DNA from 3 places in the Rhizobium binxianense genome. Region 3 is predicted to be linked to each of the others. Evidence: predicted binding sites of a transcription regulator. Region 3 holds the regulator's gene; each other region holds the start of a gene.

Region 1 (5,731 bases), 1.3 Mb from region 3:
CCGCCCTCGAAACGAAGCGCTGCGCTCGCCATTTCGGCAGGACGGCTTTGTCGGAATGGTGCGGAAAGTCGTCTTCCTTCAGGACTTCGGAGCAGGCTTTTCCACATGGCCGCCGAAGCCTGCGCGCATCGCCGACAGCACCTTATTGGCGAATTCGTCATTGTCGCGCGAGGAGAAGCGGCCGTAGAGCGCGGCACTCAGCACCGGCGTCGGCACGCTTTCGTCGATTGCCGCCATGATCGTCCAGCGGCCTTCGCCGCTATCGGAGACGCGGCCGGCATATTTCGACAGCGCCGGATCGGCATGCAGCGCATCGGCTGTAAGATCGAGCAGCCAGGAGGTGATGACGCTGCCGCGGCGCCAGACTTCGGCGACATCCTGCAGGTTGAAATCATACTGGAAATGTTCCGGATGGGCGAGCGGCGCGGTTTCCGCATCGGCCTCATGCGAGGCGGCGCCGATATTGGCGTGTTTCAGAATATTGATACCTTCGGCATAGGCGGCCATCAGACCGTATTCGATGCCGTTATGCACCATCTTGACGAAATGACCGGCGCCGTGCGGGCCGCAATGCAGGTAACCCTGCTCCGCGGTGCTGGCTGCAGCCGCTTCGGCGCTCCGGTTCGGCGAGGCTTCCGTCTTGCCGACGCCGGGCGCCAGCGTCGCGAAGATCGGGGAAAGGTGTTCGACGATGCCCTTCTCGCCGCCGATCATCAGGCAATAACCGCGCTCGAGGCCGAAGACGCCGCCGCTTGTGCCGACATCGACATAGTGGATGCCCTTGGTGATGAGGTCGGCGCCGCGACGAATGTCGTCATGGTAATAAGAGTTGCCGCCGTCAATGACGATATCGCCATTCTCAAGCAGCGGCACCAGGCTCGCCAGCACCTTGTCGACGATCGCCGCCGGCAGCATCAGCCAGATCGCGCGCGGATGGGTGAGCTTCGAGACGAATTCCTGGAGCGAAGCACTGCCGATCGCACCGAGGCCTGCGAGCTCGGCAACGCTTTCCGGCCTGGCGTCGTAGACGACGCATTCGTGACCGCCTCGCATCAAGCGCTGGACCATGTAATTGCCCATGCGGCCCAAACCAACCATGCCAAGCTGCATAATGAATCTCCTGGAAACCGAAATGAAGTCTCGAATCCGGAAATTAGCACCCGCAGTGTGACAGGCAAGCGAAGTCTCGACCTGATTGGCGAATGCGACGATTGCGCCGCCGATCTCCTGCAGACCGATGCGCTCGTCAAGCGTCAGGTGCGCTGGCCGGCTCTCCCTTCATTTCGCTGAGGAACATGCCCTCCCGCAGATTGATGCCGTATTCGACGAAGGCCTTCATGCAGCAGAGCATCTGCGTCCAGCCCTCGCAGTTGAGATAGGTGCCGCGCCGACCGGCATCGTCTTCGCGCCAGCCGGTTTCGGCGATGGTCACCAGCGTGCCGCCATCCTCCAGCGGTTTGAAGTTCATCTCCACCATCGTCTTATAGGTCGTCTTATCTTCGGCGGTGCCGCCGTCCCAACTGAGCACGATGCGGCTTTCGGGCACGAGTTCGACCACCTCAACCGCCGCACCCTTCCACCAGGTTACCGTCGTGCCCTGGACGAGCGGCGCGCTCGCCCCGCCGATCGTGGTGAAATAGCTGCTGAGCTTCTTCGGGTTGACGACGGCGTCGAATACCTCTGCGACGGGACGTCCGATGCGGCCGGAAACACGGATTCCGAGAGACATGGCACTTCTCCTCTTCTCCATTGCTGTTTGTCATGGCGTCCAGCGTCATTGTGTTATAAAAACATAACATGTCAAGCGAATCAAAAGACGATCCGGTTTTCAAGGCGCTGGCCCACCAGCGCCGCCGCGAAATTCTCGACCGGCTCAAGGATGGCCCCCGGACCACAGGGACGCTTTGCGAGATGTTTCCGCAGATGGACCGCTGTACGGTAATGCAGCATCTGAAAGTGCTGGAGGAAGCCGATCTGGTCATCGCCAGGAAGGAGGGCCGCGAGCGCTGGAACCACTTAAACAGCCTGCCGATCAAGCAGATTTACGACCGTTGGATCAGCGCCTATGCCGGCCATGCGCTCTCTATACTCGACCGGCTGAAGGGCGAGCTGGAAGGTCAGCCCGAACAATGACCCGGCGTCAAACCGCCTTGCCGCCCGGTCCGCCGAGGCCTTATGCTGGCAAAAACGGCACGGGATCAGACGGATGACGATATCGGGAGCCGGCATACGCCGCATGCGGCTGCTGCGCGGCATGAAGCAGCAGCATCTCGCCGAACTCCTCGGCGTCAACCAGACGACGGTGTCACGCTGGGAGTGCGGACAACTCGCGCTGTCGCCCGAACAGGCCGTCCAGCTGGAACGGATTTTCGCCTCACCGCGACATGCCGCGGCTGATGCGGCGCTGAAGCGACTGGTCGAGGATTCCGTCCGACCGGTGCATCTGATCTGCGACAGCACCCACCGGCTGCTCTCCGCCTCCCGCCCGCGGCAGGCGGAATGGCGGGCGCCGCTCGCTGCCTTTCTCGGCCGCTCGCTTTTCTCCTACGCATCTGCTGAAATCACCGCGGCCGAGCAGTCGCTGGAAGAGCGCGGCTGGCATGAGGGCAGGCTTTCGTCACTGACCCTCGATACCGGCGCCAACGGCAATGCGCTGCTGCCGATCGCCGCCGGCCGCGTGATCTGGGAAAGGATCATGCTTTCCGATGGCAGCGCCGGCCGCCTTGTCACGACCATCGGCGAGCCTGCAGCTTTCCTGCATTCCCGTGCATAATTTATGCGTTGTCCCGGAATGCCGGTCTTTATAGCGTCCGCCTCCTGAACGGTCGGGAGGCGATGTGATGACGATACTGGTGACGGGAAGTGCCGGCCATCTTGGCGAGGCGCTGATGCGCACTTTGAAGGCCGAAAGCCGATGGGTGCGCGGCATCGATATCAAGCCCTCGGCTTTTACCGATATGGTCGGCTCGATCGGTGATCGCGCCTTCATCCGGCAAGCGATGTCAGGCATCAGCCGCGTCATCCATGCCGCGACGCTGCACAAGCCGCATGTGGCGACCCATGACAATCGCGATTTCCTCGACACCAATATCGCCGGCACGCTGAACCTGCTCGAAGCAGCCGTCGCCGCAGACGTCGCAAGCTTCGTCTTCACCAGCACCACCAGCACCTTCGGTGCGGCTTTGACGCCGGCCGCCGGCGCACCGGCAGCATGGGTGACCGAGGACGTGCTGCCGGTCGCAAAAAACATCTACGGTGTCACGAAGCTCGCCGCCGAAGGTCTGTGCGAACTCTTCGCCCGCGAGTCCGGCCTGCCGGTGATCATTCTCAGGACATCGCGTTTCTTTCCCGAAAACGACGACGATCCTGACATTCGCAGCGGCTATCCGGCGGAAAATGCCCAGGCCAACGAGCTTCTTCACCGCCGCGTCGATATCGCCGATGTGGCCGGCGCTCATCTGCTGGCGCTCGAAAAGGCGCCGGCAATCGGCTTCGGCCGCTACATCGTCTCCGCCACGACGCCGTTTCCGGCAAGCGATCTTGCCGCAATCAGGCACGACGCGCCTGCTGTCGTCGAACGGCTGTTCCCAGGTGCAGGCGCCCTCTATGCATCACGCGGCTGGAAGATGTTTCCAACGCTCGACCGTGTCTATGTCAACGCGCGGGCAAGGCGGGAACTCGGGTGGCAGCCGCGATATGATTTCCGTTTCGTGCTCGATTGCCTGCGCGACAACAGGGAATGGCGCAGCCCTTTGGCGCTTGATGTCGGCTCGAAAGGTTACCACGACGTGGTCTTTGCTGAAGGGCCTTATCCCGTGAGATAGGGCAGCAAGCTGGACTGCGGATAGGCGAAAGCCCGACATTCTCCCGGCATGGCCTTTTCGCTGCAAAGCGTCATCCAGATATCATGATGCTGTCATAGACCGTCCGAGGGGATATGGGGCGGCGAAATCCAGGGCGTGTTCTGCCATCGGAAAATCGAATCCAGGGCCGGGGTGTCATTTGAAGCGGTGTCCAGCCTGGGCGGGCCGCTGCAGGAACGCTTTGACCGAGAGGGTATTTCATGAAGAACATCAGATCATACGCGCGGCTGTTTGCCGCCATTCTTGCGGCATCCGCCGCCATTCCGGCCGTCGCAAGTGCCGAGAATTCCGCCACTGTCGACGGCCTCACCTTCGTCAACAAGGGCCTGATCGGCATCGGCCGCATCCCGGCCAACCAGCGTGACAAATTCGGTGAGACCTTCGGTTCCGGCTCCGGCATGGCGATCGATTCCGCCGCCTGGAGCCGCGACGGCGCCAGCTACAAGGGCACGCTCTACCTGCTGCCAGACCGGGGCTATAACGCCGTCGGCACCGTCGACTATCGTCCGCGCCTGAACACCATCTCGATCGGCCTGACGCCGACCGCTCCGGGTGCGGCACCCGAGGCCGGCAAGGAACAGTTCGGCGTTGACGCAAAGCTCGTCGATTCCACGCCCTTCGTCGACGACAAAGGCGGCGACATGACCGGTCTCGACCCGGAATCCGGCGTCCGCCCCGCTGCCGGCAATTTTCCGCCACTGCCGCAGGCGGTAAACGGCAAGATCGCCCTCGACAATGAAGCCATCATCCGCCTGGCCGACGGCACCATGTTCGTCAGCGACGAATACGGGCCTTATATTTACCACTTCTCGGCCGACGGCCGTCTGCTGTCTGCCACCCAGCCGCCGAAGGCGCTTTTGCCGATGCGCAAGGGCGCGTTGAGCTTTGCCTCCAACAATCCCGGCCCCGGCGCCTCCGCTCCGGACCCGAAGGATCCGGAGACCGGCCGCCAGAACAATCAGGGTCTCGAAGGCATGGCGATGACGCCTGATGGTAAGTTCATCATAGCAGTGCTGCAGTCGGCCGCCCGTCAGGACGGTGGCGATTCCAGTTCGACCCGCCAGAATACCCGCGCCATGGTCTATGACGCCGCCGATCTAAATCACCTGAAACTGGTGCACGAATATGTCGTGCCGCTGCCGGTGTTCAAGGACGCCAAGGACAAGACGACGATCGCCGCAGAGAGCGAAATCGTCGCCCTTTCCGACAAGACCTTCCTGATGCTCGCCCGCGACAGCGGCAACGGCCAGGGTCTGAAGGGCGATACCTCGCTCTACCGCAAGATCGACATCGCAGACCTTTCCAAGGCGACCGATATCGCCGGCAGCGATTTCGATGCAGGCAAGCCGATCGCGCCGAAGGGCGTCCTCGATCCGTCACTGACGCCGGCGACGCTGACACCACTCATCGACCTCAACGACAAGGCCGATCTCGCCCGCTTCGGCCTGCACAACGGCGCGCCGAACGACAAGAACAATCTGTCGGAAAAATGGGAAGCCATGGGTCTGGCAAGCGTTCTCGACCCGAACCTGCCGGACGATTATTTCCTGTTCGTCGCTAATGACAACGACTTCCTCACACAGGATGGTTTCCAGGTGGGCGCCGCCTACAAGGCGGACGGTGGTGCCGATGTCGACACCATGTTCCAGGTCTTCCAGGTCACCCTTCCGGGCTTGAAGAAATAGCGGATGCGTTGAAAATGGCGGACGCTGCAGCCGCGTTCGCCGTCTTCGTCGATGATGAAGAGGAAAGGTGCGATCCACGACCACCGATGGATGTTTACGATCCTGGGTGCCTACAAACGTAGGTGGGCGCCGTGTGTCCAGGCCCACGGGCCTGGCCAGGGACAGCTCCCTTTGGATCGAGTA
Region 2 (5,731 bases), 1.1 Mb from region 3:
CGACAATGCGATCGCCGTCGCAAAATGGCTGAAGGCGCACAGCAAGATCGCCTGGGTGAATTATGCCGGCCTCGACGACGACCCGAACCACGCGCTGCAGCAGCGATACTCGCCGAAGGGCGCAGGCTCCGTCTTCACCTTCGGCGTCAAGGGCGGCTACGAGGCGGGCAAGACCCTGGTCGAGGGGCTGGAGCTCTTCTCCCATCTTGCCAATATCGGCGACACCCGCTCGCTCGTCATCCATCCGGCCTCGACGACGCACCGGCAGCTGACCGACGACCAGAAGATCATCGCCGGCGCCGGGCCCGATGTGGTGCGCCTTTCCGTCGGCATCGAGGACGTCAAGGACATCATCGCCGATCTCGAACAAGCGCTCTCGAAGATCTGAGATCAGAGGAATCCATGGCGACCACGGCAAAATTCATCCCCTTCAGCATCGATGGTGTCGAGCCCGAGTTCGGCGCCCCGGAAGCTGAGCGGATCATCTCCGGCGATCCGCAATTCCGCAGCTGGAATCTCGAGGAGGCCGAAGACGGCCTCTATTCCGGCATCTGGGAGGCGACGCCGGGCAAGTGGCGGATCGTCTACGAGGAATGGGAATATTTCAGCCTGCTGTCCGGTCATTCGATCGTGACGGAGGAGGGCGGGGAGCCGGTGCATCTGAAGGCGGGCGACCGGATGATCCTCAGACCCGGCTTCAAGGGAACGTGGGAAGTCGTTGAAACGACTCGCAAGGACTATGTAATCAAGGTTTGAGCAGCGCGGGCAAACCGACGCTGACGATGCCGCGCCTGTGTCGCTTTGCGGCGATCAGGGCCTGTTTTTCTGCAAATGATAGCGCTTCTTTGCCGAATAGAACGCTTTTGACCAATCCCATTAATCGGGCCTACATCGTCAAAATGCTATATCTTATCCGCAGCGCATTGCGGACATGATGTCTCCTGCTGTCTCACAGACATGGTCTTGCAATCGATCTCTCCGGAATTTGCATGTCGTCGAATCTTGCGGGTAGGCACGTTCGAACTCAAACCTCTTCCATCGTAGCGACGACGGTCTGCTTCCTGGTCGTCGCCCTCGTGCTGACCGGCCTTATGGCGCATGTCGTCGTCACGATGACACGGTCGGCAAACGAGATCGATGACGCCAGGGCCAGTCGCGCCGCCGACGCAGCGATCGGAGCGTTCGTGGCTCGCCTGGGCGCGACAACGACGGACAATGCCGTATGGGACGATGCCTATAGTGCGACCTCATCGCCGACCGCCGCCGATTGGGCCTATGAGAACTGGGGAAAAACCAGCGCGGATTACCCGCTCTATGACGGCGCGATCGTGATCGGCCCCGACCGGAGTTCGGTCGTCTCCGCCTATGCCAAAGGCAAGCCTTTTCAGCCGGGCGCGTTTTTCGGCCAGGCCTTTTATGGGCAGATCAATGCTGCTGCCGATCCGGCGAAGGCGCCTGTGGTTAATTTTATCAAGACCGAAAGCGGTATCGCGCTGATCGCATCGCAGGCGATCCAGCCATTCGAGGCCGCCGGCGAGCTTCCGAAGCTCAGCACGCTGAGCTTCTACAAGGAATTTACATCAGAAGTTCTCGACACGCTCTCAAACGAACATGAACTCGAAGGCCTGCACCTCGAGGCGGCGCCAAAGCCGGAATTCCTGAACACGCCGATCAAGGACATGAAGGGGGCCGTCATCGGCTATCTTGTCTGGCCGAGCAAGGCGCCGGGAAGCACGGTATTTCATCAGGTGACACCTTATGTTGCGGCCTCCGTCGCCATCCTTTCGCTGTTCCTGGTCGGTGTTCTCCTGGTCGGCGCGTCCGAGGCGCGGCGCCTGCGCCAATTGGCGCAGGCAGCGCTTTTCGAAGCGGGTCATGATAACCTCAGCGGCCTGTTCAACAGACATGGGCTTCTCGGCCTGCTGGAAGACATCGGGAATTCGGACTCTGCGCCACTCCGGCTCTATCTGGTCGATCTTGACGGCTTCAAGGCCGTCAACGATGCCTGGGGGCATGCGGTTGGGGACGATTTGATCCGAATGGTCTCGAAGGCGCTGATGGCCTGTCACCCCGAAATTCTTGCCGCAGCCCGGCTGGGGGGCGACGAATTTGCGCTGGTGCATGTCGGATCCGCCACGTGCGAAGATATGGAAACGACCATCCTGGCGCTGTTTGCCGAGCCCTTCAAAATCGACGGACGAACAATCGAAGTCGGAGCAAGCATCGGCGCTGCGGTGCGCGACGGAGACGTCGAGCCCTTGGAGCTTCTGCGCAGGGCCGACATGGCGCTCTACCGTGCCAAGGCAAATGGCAGAGGCCAGGCGGTCGAGTACGCCCCCGAGCTCGACCAGGAGCGCCAACGGGTCGCCGAACTGGAAGGCCGCTTGAAGGGCGCCATCAAGAGCGGCGCAATCGAAGCCGTTTTCCAGCCGCTCGTCTCCGCCACCACCGGCGCCGTGACCGGCCTGGAAGCGCTGGCGCGCTGGCGAACCGCAACAGGAAACATCAGTCCGGAGGTTTTCATCCCTCTCGCCGAGCGGTGCGGCCTCATCGATGCGCTCGGTGTTCATATGCTGAGAACATCGATCGAGCATGCCAAGAACTGGCCCGATCTGGCATTGTCGGTAAACGTTTCGCCGGTCCAGCTCTGCAATCCCGAATTTGCCGCCGAGGTGATCTCGGTCCTGCAGGAGCTCGATTTCAATCCGAAGCGCCTGACCTTGGAGATCACCGAAGGCGTTCTGATGACAAATCCGGATCAGGCCCGGCGCTCGATCGACCAGCTCAAGCGCGTCGGCATTAAGTTCGCACTCGACGACTTTGGCTGCGGCTACGCCAGCATTGGCGCCTTGCGGCAGTTCGGGTTCGATCGCATGAAGATCGATCGCTCGCTCGTCTCCGCTCTCGATGAAGGCGCCAATGGCGCCGATGTCCTTCGGGCGACCATTTCGCTGGCGACCGCCTTGCAGATTCCCGTGACCGCAGAAGGCATCGAGAATAGCCGCCAGGCGGCGATCCTGCGCGAGGCCGGCTGCGATCAGCTTCAAGGCTATCTGATGGGAAGACCGATGTCGGCACACGACATATCCAGCAGGCTGGAAGAAGAGTCGGCCGCATGATGGCGTTGCCGGTGACCCCGCGGAGCGGTGACCGGTAACCGCCGACGGAAATTCAAAAGCCTGAAACGACATTTTTAGCCACGGCTGCGGCAATCCACCACAGCCATGCGTCAATCTATCCCAATGTTTTTGCTAAGGCTTTGTTAAATCCCGCATTCAATGGAAAGGCGCCCAGCGCAGTGTTTGACGCATGGCCGCGCATTCGGTTTCAACGGTCAAAAGCCGTCATCAAACTGTAATAATACGCGCCTAGCCCGCCTGATGTGACGCGACTTTCAGCGCCCGAGACAATGGACACCCCCGCCATGGCGCTGGTCTCGTCGTTCTTCAAATCCATTAGGGAAGCGCTTCATATGCTCACCAGGAAACTCCTCTCGGCCTGCCTCGGTGCGGGTCTGGTTGCCGCTCTGGCGGTTTCGGCGTCGGCTGCCGATATCACCGGCGCCGGCTCCACCTTCGTCTATCCGGTGCTGTCCAAATGGTCTGCGGACTATAACAAGCAGACCGGCGACAAGCTGAACTACCAGTCGATCGGTTCGGGCGGCGGTATCGCCCAGATCAAGGCTGCAACGGTCGATTTCGGCGCATCCGACAAGCCGCTCGAGCCTAGGGAATTGACCGATGGCGGTTTCGGCCAGTTCCCGCTCGTTGTCGGCGGCATCGTTCCCGTCATCAACGTCAAGGGCATCAAGTCGGGCGAACTGAAACTGACCGGCAAGGTTCTCGCCGACATCTATCTCGGCAACGTCACCAAGTGGAACGATAAGGCCATTGCCGATCTGAACCCCGGCCTGAAGCTGCCCGACAGCCAGATCGCCGTCGTCCACCGTTCGGACGGTTCCGGCACCTCCTTCAACTGGACCAACTATTTCTCCAAGGTCAACGAAGACTGGAAGAGCAAGGTCGGCGAAGGCACCGCCGTCAACTGGCCGGTCGGCATCGGCGGCAAGGGCAACGAAGGCGTCGCTGCCTACGTCACCCGCGTCAAGGATTCGATCGGCTACGTCGAATATGCCTACGCCCTGCAGAACAAGCTGCCCTACGCCCTGATCCAGAACGCTGCCGGCCAGTATCCGAAGCCGAATGCCGAAAGCTTCTCGGCCGCCGCCGCCAGCGCCGAATGGGCCAAGGCTCAGGACTTCTACCTGATCATGACCAACGCTCCGGGCGAAAAGGCCTGGCCGGTGACCGCCACGACCTGGGCGATCATGTACAAGGAACCGAAGGATGCGGCACGCTCCAAGGCTGCCTTCGCCTTCTTCAAGTGGGCGCTCGAAAACGGCCAGAAGGAAGCCTCTTCCCTCGACTACGTTCCGCTTCCGGAAGCCGTCGTGAAGCAGATCGAGGACTACTGGACAGCCGCGTTCAAGGGCTGATCCCTGTAAGACACGCGGTCGGGGCGGAAAGCGAGGTTTTCCGCCCTAGAACAGGATGATTTTAGGCCGAGCCGGCCTAAAATCTGAATCCTGTTCTAAATTAAGGGGTTAGAGCATGATGTCGCCCGAAAACCGCTTACAACTTTTCGGCATCATGCTCGAATACCTTTACCCCCTCAGCGCAGTTGAGCGTATTGATATGAGCGAAGCATCGGCATCGCTGCCCGTCTCCGGAGCGGGCGTGAAGCGTCGCGACGGCGCGACCGGCGATCGTATTTTCTATTGGATAGTTTTGGGCTGCGGCCTGTTTGTTCTGGCGGCATTGCTTGCCGCCGCGATCTCCATGGCCGTGAGCGGGTTTCAGGCGTTCCGGACCTTCGGCCTCGGTTTCCTCACCGGCACGGAATGGGATCCGGTCGCCGAGCAGTTTGCGGGGCTTGTGCCGATCTACGGGACGCTGGTCACCTCGGCGCTCGCCATGATCATCGGCGTTCCCGTCAGCCTCGGTATCGCGGTTTTCATTACCGAAGTTGCGCCGCGCTCCATTCGCGGGCCGATCGGCGGCGCCGTCGAGCTTCTCGCCGGCATCCCCTCGATCATTTACGGCATGTGGGGTCTTTTCACCTTCGCGCCTTTCATGTCGGATTACATTCAGCCGGTGCTGATAGACTGGCTGGGCCCGATCCCGATGATCGGCGCGCTGTTCTCCGGCGCACCGCTCGGCATCGGCATGCTGACGTCGGGCATTGTGCTGGCGATCATGATCATCCCCTTCATCTCCTCGGTCATGCGCGACGTTTTTCTCGTTGTCCCGGCGCAGCTGAAAGAATCGGCCTATGCGCTTGGTTCGACCAAGTGGGAGGTGGTGCGCGACATCGTTATCCCGCATACTCGCACGGCCGTCGTCGGCGGCATCTTCCTCGGTCTCGGCCGCGCGCTCGGGGAGACCATGGCGGTGACCTTCGTGCTCGGCAACACCCATAATATTGCGGTGTCGCTGATGGAGCCCGGCACCTCGATCGCCGCCACGCTCGCCAACGAGTTTGCCGAGGCTTCTGACGATCTTTACAGATCGTCGCTCGCAGCCCTTGGCCTCATCCTCTTCGTCGTTACCTTCATCGTTCTGGCCGCCGCCAAGCTCATGCTGGTGCGCATGGCAAAGCAGAGAGGGGAGTAATATGGCCGGCTATTCGGGTTCCCTTTACCGCCGCCGCCAGATCGGCAGTGCGATTGCGC
Region 3 (5,731 bases):
TTGCCTTCGCCCTTGGCATCACGCTGTTCTGCATCACGCTTTGCCTCAACATCTATGCGCTCTACATCGTGCGCAAATACCGGGAGCAGTACGAATGACGGATATTGTTTCTCCCACATCAGGCGTCACCGTCTCTAAGGCGCCTGCGCGCCGCGATATCGGCATCAAGCGCCGCTACGCCGCCGAGCGCCGGTTCCAGGCCTATGGCATCGCCGCCATCACCTTCGGTCTCGTCTTCCTGTTCATCCTGCTGTGGACGGTGATCGGCAAGGGCTACACCGCCTTCCAGCAGACGGCGATCACGCTGCCGATCGAATTCACCGAGAAGACGATCGACCCCGACAATAAGCGAGCGACCGACCCCTCGGTTCTGGTCGCCGCCAACTATCCGGTTCTCCTGCGCGACGCGATCGTCAAGCAGCTGAACATCAATGCCGCAAGCCGCCCTGACGTGCGCGATGCAACCGCTATGCTCTCCAAGGGTGCGCCGATCCAGCTGCGTGATATGGTGATCGCCGATCCGTCGATCATCGGCAAAACAGTCAATGTTACCGTGCTCGCCGACGCCAATGTCGACAGCGCCAGCAAGGGCCAGATCGATCTTAAGGTCGATGAGAAGAACCGCAAGGTCAACGACAAGCAGGTTGCCTGGATGAACGAGCTGAAGGCGAGCGGCGCTCTCCACAAGCAGTTCAACACTGGCCTCTTCGTCAACGGCAATTCCAGCCGTCCGGAGGCCGCCGGCCTCGGCGTCGCCCTCATCGGTTCGCTCTACCTGATGCTGATCGTGCTCGTGCTCGCTCTGCCGATCGGTGTTGCCGCCTCGATCTATCTCGAGGAGTTTGCGCCGAAGAATAAGCTGACGGATCTGATCGAGGTCAACATCAACAACCTCGCCGCCGTCCCTTCGATCGTATACGGCCTGCTCGGTCTGTCCGTCTTCATCAACTTCATCGGCCTGCCGCGCTCGGCCTCGCTGGTCGGCGGCCTGGTGCTGACGCTGATGACCCTGCCGACGATCATCATCGCGACGCGCGCAGCACTTCGCGCCGTGCCGCCGTCGATCCGCGCCGCAGCCCTTGGCCTCGGCGCCTCGAAGATGCAGATGGTGTTCCACCATGTTCTGCCGCTCGCCATGCCCGGCATCCTCACCGGCACGATCATCGGCCTGGCGCACGCGCTCGGCGAAACCGCGCCGCTGCTTTTGATCGGCATGGTCGCCTTCGTCGCCAACGCGCCGACCACACCGCTCGATCCCTCGACGGCCCTGCCCGTGCAGGTCTATATGTGGGCCAACGAGGCCGAACGTGCCTTCGTCGAGCGGACTTCGGGTGCCATCATCGTCCTGCTCCTGTTCCTGATCGTCATGAACATGGGCGCCATCCTCTTGCGTCGTCGCTTCGAGCGCCGCTGGTAAACGGAGTTAAACATCATGAACATGTTGACGGAAGCTGCAGTTGAAAAGGCGCTGGATCACAAGATGAGCAACGTCCCGTATAAGATGATCGGAAAGGATGTCTCTGTTTACTATGGCGAGAAGCGCGCGCTTTTCGACGTGAACCTGAACATCCGCGAAAACACCGTAACCGCGCTGATCGGCCCTTCGGGCTGCGGCAAGTCGACCTTCCTGCGGAGCCTCAACCGCATGAACGACACGATCGACGGCTGCCGCGTCACCGGCAAGATCACGCTTGATACCGACGATATCTATGATCCCGATATCGACGTCGTCGAACTTCGCGCCCGCGTCGGCATGGTCTTCCAGAAGCCGAATCCGTTCCCGAAGACGATCTATGAAAACGTCTCTTACGGCCCGCGCATCCATGGCCTGGCCAAGTCGAAAGCCGATCTCGACCAGATCGTCGAGACCAGCCTGCAGCGCGCCGGTCTCTGGAACGAAGTCAAGGACCGCGTGCATGAATCCGGCACGGGTCTTTCGGGCGGCCAGCAGCAGCGCCTCTGCATAGCACGCGCCGTCGCCGTCAGCCCTGAAGTCATCCTGATGGACGAGCCCTGCTCGGCGCTCGACCCGATCGCCACCGCCAAGGTCGAAGAGCTGATCCACGAACTGCGCGAGAACTACACGATCGTCATCGTCACCCACTCCATGCAGCAGGCCGCGCGCGTCTCGCAGCGCACCGCCATGTTCCACCTCGGCAATCTCGTCGAGGAGAACGACACCGACAAGATGTTCACCAATCCCGACGATCCGCGCACCCAGGACTACATCATGGGTCGCTTCGGCTGATTTTGGCGTCACCAAGCCTTTCCGTTATTCGAGGATAAAGCCCCATGGCATCGACACATATTTATTCTGCCTATGATGATGATCTGAAGTTCCTCTCCAGGCGGATTTCCGAAATGGGTGGCCTGGCCGAACAGATGGTCGCCGAATCCGTGCGGGCACTGGTCAACGGCGATACCGCGCTGGCGCAGAAGGTCATCTCCGACGATGTGATCCTCGATCACGCCGAACGCGAAATCGGCGACAAGGCGATCGTCACCATCGCCCGCCGCCAGCCGATGGCTGCGGACCTGCGTGAGATCATGGGTTCGATCCGCATCGCCGCCGATCTCGAACGCGTCGGCGACCTCGGCAAGAACACCGCCAAGCGCGTCATCGCCGTCCAAAGCACCGGCGTTCCCCGCAAGCTCGCCCGCGGCCTCGAGCATCTGTCCGAGCTGGCGCTCGTCCAGCTCAAGGAAGTGCTCGACGTCTACACGACGCGCGCCGCCGACAAGGCGAATGCCATCCGCGAGCGCGACAACGAGATCGACGCGATGTACACCTCGCTGTTCCGCGAGCTCCTGACCTACATGATGGAAGACCCGCGCAACATCACCAGCTGCACGCATCTTCTCTTCTGCGCCAAGAACATCGAGCGCATCGGCGACCACGCCACCAACATCGCCGAGACGATCTATTACATGGCGACCGGCGCGCAGCCGGAAGGCGATCGTCCGAAGGACGACAGCGCCAACACCGTCGGCGCGGTTACGGAATAATCGCCCGGACAGCCCGGGCCAGTCGCCCGGACCAGTCAATTGCATGCGCGCCCGTCCGGGCGCGCAAAGAGGTCGCAGCCTAGTTTGTGAATTTGCGCAGGATGCATTGCTTAAATCACCCCCGGTTTAAGGATCATGCGCGAGGAGACCGAGACGCATGATCCCGAGAGTTGCAGTTGTTGAAGACGAAGAAGCCCTGAGCGTGCTTCTTCGCTACAATCTCGAAGCGGAAGGCTTCGAGGTCGATACCATCCTTCGTGGCGACGAAGCCGAAATGCGGCTTCAGGAGCGCACGCCCGATCTTCTGATCCTCGATTGGATGCTGCCCGGCGTATCCGGCATCGAGCTCTGCCGGCGCCTGCGCATGCGGCCGGAAACCGAGCGCCTGCCGATCATCATGCTGACGGCGCGCGGCGAAGAGAGCGAGCGCGTCCGCGGGCTGTCGACGGGGGCCGACGATTACGTCGTCAAGCCCTTCTCGACCCCCGAGCTGGTTGCCCGCGTCAAGGCGATGCTGCGCCGCGCCCGCCCCGAGGTGCTGTCGACGGTGCTGAAATGCGGCGATATCGAGCTCGACCGCGAAACCCATCGCGTCCATCGCAAGAGCCGTGAAGTCCGCCTCGGCCCCACCGAATTCCGCCTGCTGGAATTCCTGATGTCGTCGCCGGGCCGGGTCTTCTCCCGCTCGCAGCTTCTCGACGGCGTCTGGGGCCACGACATCTATGTCGACGAACGCACCGTCGACGTCCATGTCGGCCGGCTGCGCAAGGCGCTGAATTTCTCCAACATGCAGGACGTCATCCGCACCGTCCGCGGCGCCGGTTATTCGATGGAAGCCTGAGGGCTGCGTCACTACAGCTCGGCCGACGGCTCTTTCGTCATGCTCGGGCTTGTCCCGCTGCTGTCCGGTTCGCGGCGATGGACTGCCCCTCATCCGGCTGCCGCCACCTTCTCCCCGCTCGCGGGGCGAAGGGACCCCGCCGCGACGTCTCCGTTCCCCTTCCTACACCTCTCGTGTGGCACGTCCCCTCGCCCCGTTTACGGGGAGAGGGTTAGGGTGAGGGGCAGCCATAGCCGCAATGAGCGCTTCCATCCACGCATAAAAAAACGGGCCACTCGGCCCGTTTTCTGCATTCTAACGATGTCTGCCGCTCAGCCAGCCCGCGCTGCCGCCCGGCGGCGTTCGTTGACCGGCTGGTAGGCGAGCTTCTGGTGATAGCTGCAATAGGGCGAATTGTCGGGGGATTCGCAGCCGCAGAAGTGGAAGTCGTCCTTCAGCGGATCGCCGACCGGCCACTTGCAGGTGCGTTCGGTCAGTTCCGTCAGGCCGAGGCGGCGCGAAATCGGCACGACCACGTTGCCCCTCGGCACATATTCCATTTCCTCGATCGTTTCGATCTCGATCTCTTCCTTCAGCATCGTTGCGCCCTGCTGGCGGGTAACGGTGCGGGTGGTGACGCGAGAGGCGTAGTTCGGCGCGCGCGGTGCCGCTGTATTGCGCTTCGGCGTTCGCGCCGCGGTGCTGGTGCCGCCGGCCTTGGCACGGCCCGGAAGGCTCAGTCGGTGAACCTTGCCGATAACAGCGTTTCTGCTGACACCGCCAAGTTGCGCCGCGATCTGGCTGGCGCTCAGTCCTTCGGCCCAAAGCTTCTTGAGTTTCTCGACCCGCTCGTCTGTCCAGTTCATGCCCTGTCTCCACCTTTTGCGTTGGTGATGGCAGAATCCCTCACCGTTGTCCCGGGAGCTCCGAAACAAGAAACGCTTGATCAATTTTGGTGACTAGTTCCGCCGCATGCAGTCTAGTAATTGAACTTTAACCTAGTGTGAGGCTGACTCCGTGACAAGAGTCGCATGAATCCGGATGAATCGAATTCGTAGTTTTCCCCAACTTGCTGCCCCTGCGTGGCATTTCTGCAATAATGCCTGTTGAAGACTGAAAATGCCGCTGCACACCCTTGCTGCATGCGCTAAGGGCGCAGTTTTGTTGACATTGCAGCGCGAAAAGGAAATAGTGCCAGTCGCCGCCGCAAGGCGGCATTTTTGATTTTTCGGGCCTGGTTTTCTTAGCCGGAGTCAGTCGCCCCATAACTTTAGATCGGGAGATCGCGCCATGGCTGAAGCCGCGCCGCTTTATGACACCTATTCTCGTGCCCCGCTGCGGTTCGAGCGAGGCGAGGGCGTGTGGCTGATCACCGAAAGCGGCGAGCGATATCTCGATTTCGGCGCCGGCGTCGCCGTCACCTCGGTCGGCCACAGCAATCCGCATGTGGTGGGCGCCCTGAAGGAGCAGGCCGACAAGGTCTGGCACCTCTCCAACATCTATGAGATCCCCGGCCAGGAGCGCCTGGCCAAACGGCTGACGGACGCCACCTTCGCCGACAAGGTGTTCTTCACCAATTCGGGCGCCGAGGCGCTCGAATGCGCGATCAAGACGGCGCGCCGCTATCAGTATTCCAAGGGCCATCCCGAGCGCTTCCATATCATCACCTTCGAGGGCGCCTTCCACGGACGGACGCTGGCGACGATCGCCGCCGGCGGCCAGGAGAAATATCTCGAAGGCTTCGGCCCCAAGGCGCCGGGTTTTGATCAGGTGGCTTTCGGCGATATCGAAGCGGTGCGCGCCGCGATCACCGATGCCACGGCTGCAATCCTGATCGAGCCGGTGCAGGGCGAGGGCGGCGTGCGTCCCGCCACCCCCGAATTCATGAAGGCGCTTCGCCAGATC

What was found. The regulator PhoB, encoded in region 3, activates phosphate uptake and scavenging genes when phosphate is short. The targets are predictions, from matches to a motif close to TGTCATNNANCTGTCAT.
Region 1: a site for PhoB is predicted at 3,904-3,920, ahead of PO860_RS16775 (esterase-like activity of phytase family protein). Genes of this name have one in related genera too.
Region 2: a site for PhoB is predicted at 3,343-3,359, ahead of pstS (phosphate ABC transporter substrate-binding protein PstS). Genes of this name have one in related genera too.

The regions. Positions count from the first base shown of each region.
Region 1 is NZ_CP118713.1:3,396,403-3,402,133, forward strand. It holds gene gnd (phosphogluconate dehydrogenase (NAD(+)-dependent, decarboxylating)) at 79-1,110, opposite strand; gene PO860_RS16755 (SRPBCC domain-containing protein) at 1,247-1,729, opposite strand; gene PO860_RS16760 (ArsR/SmtB family transcription factor) at 1,798-2,133, shown strand; gene PO860_RS16765 (helix-turn-helix domain-containing protein) at 2,207-2,773, shown strand; gene PO860_RS16770 (NAD-dependent epimerase/dehydratase family protein) at 2,841-3,824, shown strand; gene PO860_RS16775 (esterase-like activity of phytase family protein) at 4,064-5,548, shown strand; RNA gene ssrS (6S RNA) at 5,616-5,731, opposite strand, start outside.
Region 2 is NZ_CP118713.1:1,227,605-1,233,335, forward strand. It holds gene PO860_RS06100 (O-acetylhomoserine aminocarboxypropyltransferase) at 1-388, shown strand, start outside; gene PO860_RS06105 (cupin domain-containing protein) at 403-756, shown strand; gene PO860_RS06110 (bifunctional diguanylate cyclase/phosphodiesterase) at 990-3,119, shown strand; gene pstS (phosphate ABC transporter substrate-binding protein PstS) at 3,473-4,495, shown strand; gene pstC (phosphate ABC transporter permease subunit PstC) at 4,695-5,672, shown strand; gene pstA (phosphate ABC transporter permease PstA) at 5,674-5,731, shown strand, end outside.
Region 3 is NZ_CP118713.1:171,249-176,979, forward strand. It holds gene pstC (phosphate ABC transporter permease subunit PstC) at 1-98, shown strand, start outside; gene pstA (phosphate ABC transporter permease PstA) at 95-1,417, shown strand; gene pstB (phosphate ABC transporter ATP-binding protein PstB) at 1,433-2,248, shown strand; gene phoU (phosphate signaling complex protein PhoU) at 2,293-3,006, shown strand; gene phoB (phosphate regulon transcriptional regulator PhoB) at 3,164-3,847, shown strand; gene PO860_RS00870 (GcrA family cell cycle regulator) at 4,159-4,692, opposite strand; gene PO860_RS00875 (aspartate aminotransferase family protein) at 5,117-5,731, shown strand, end outside.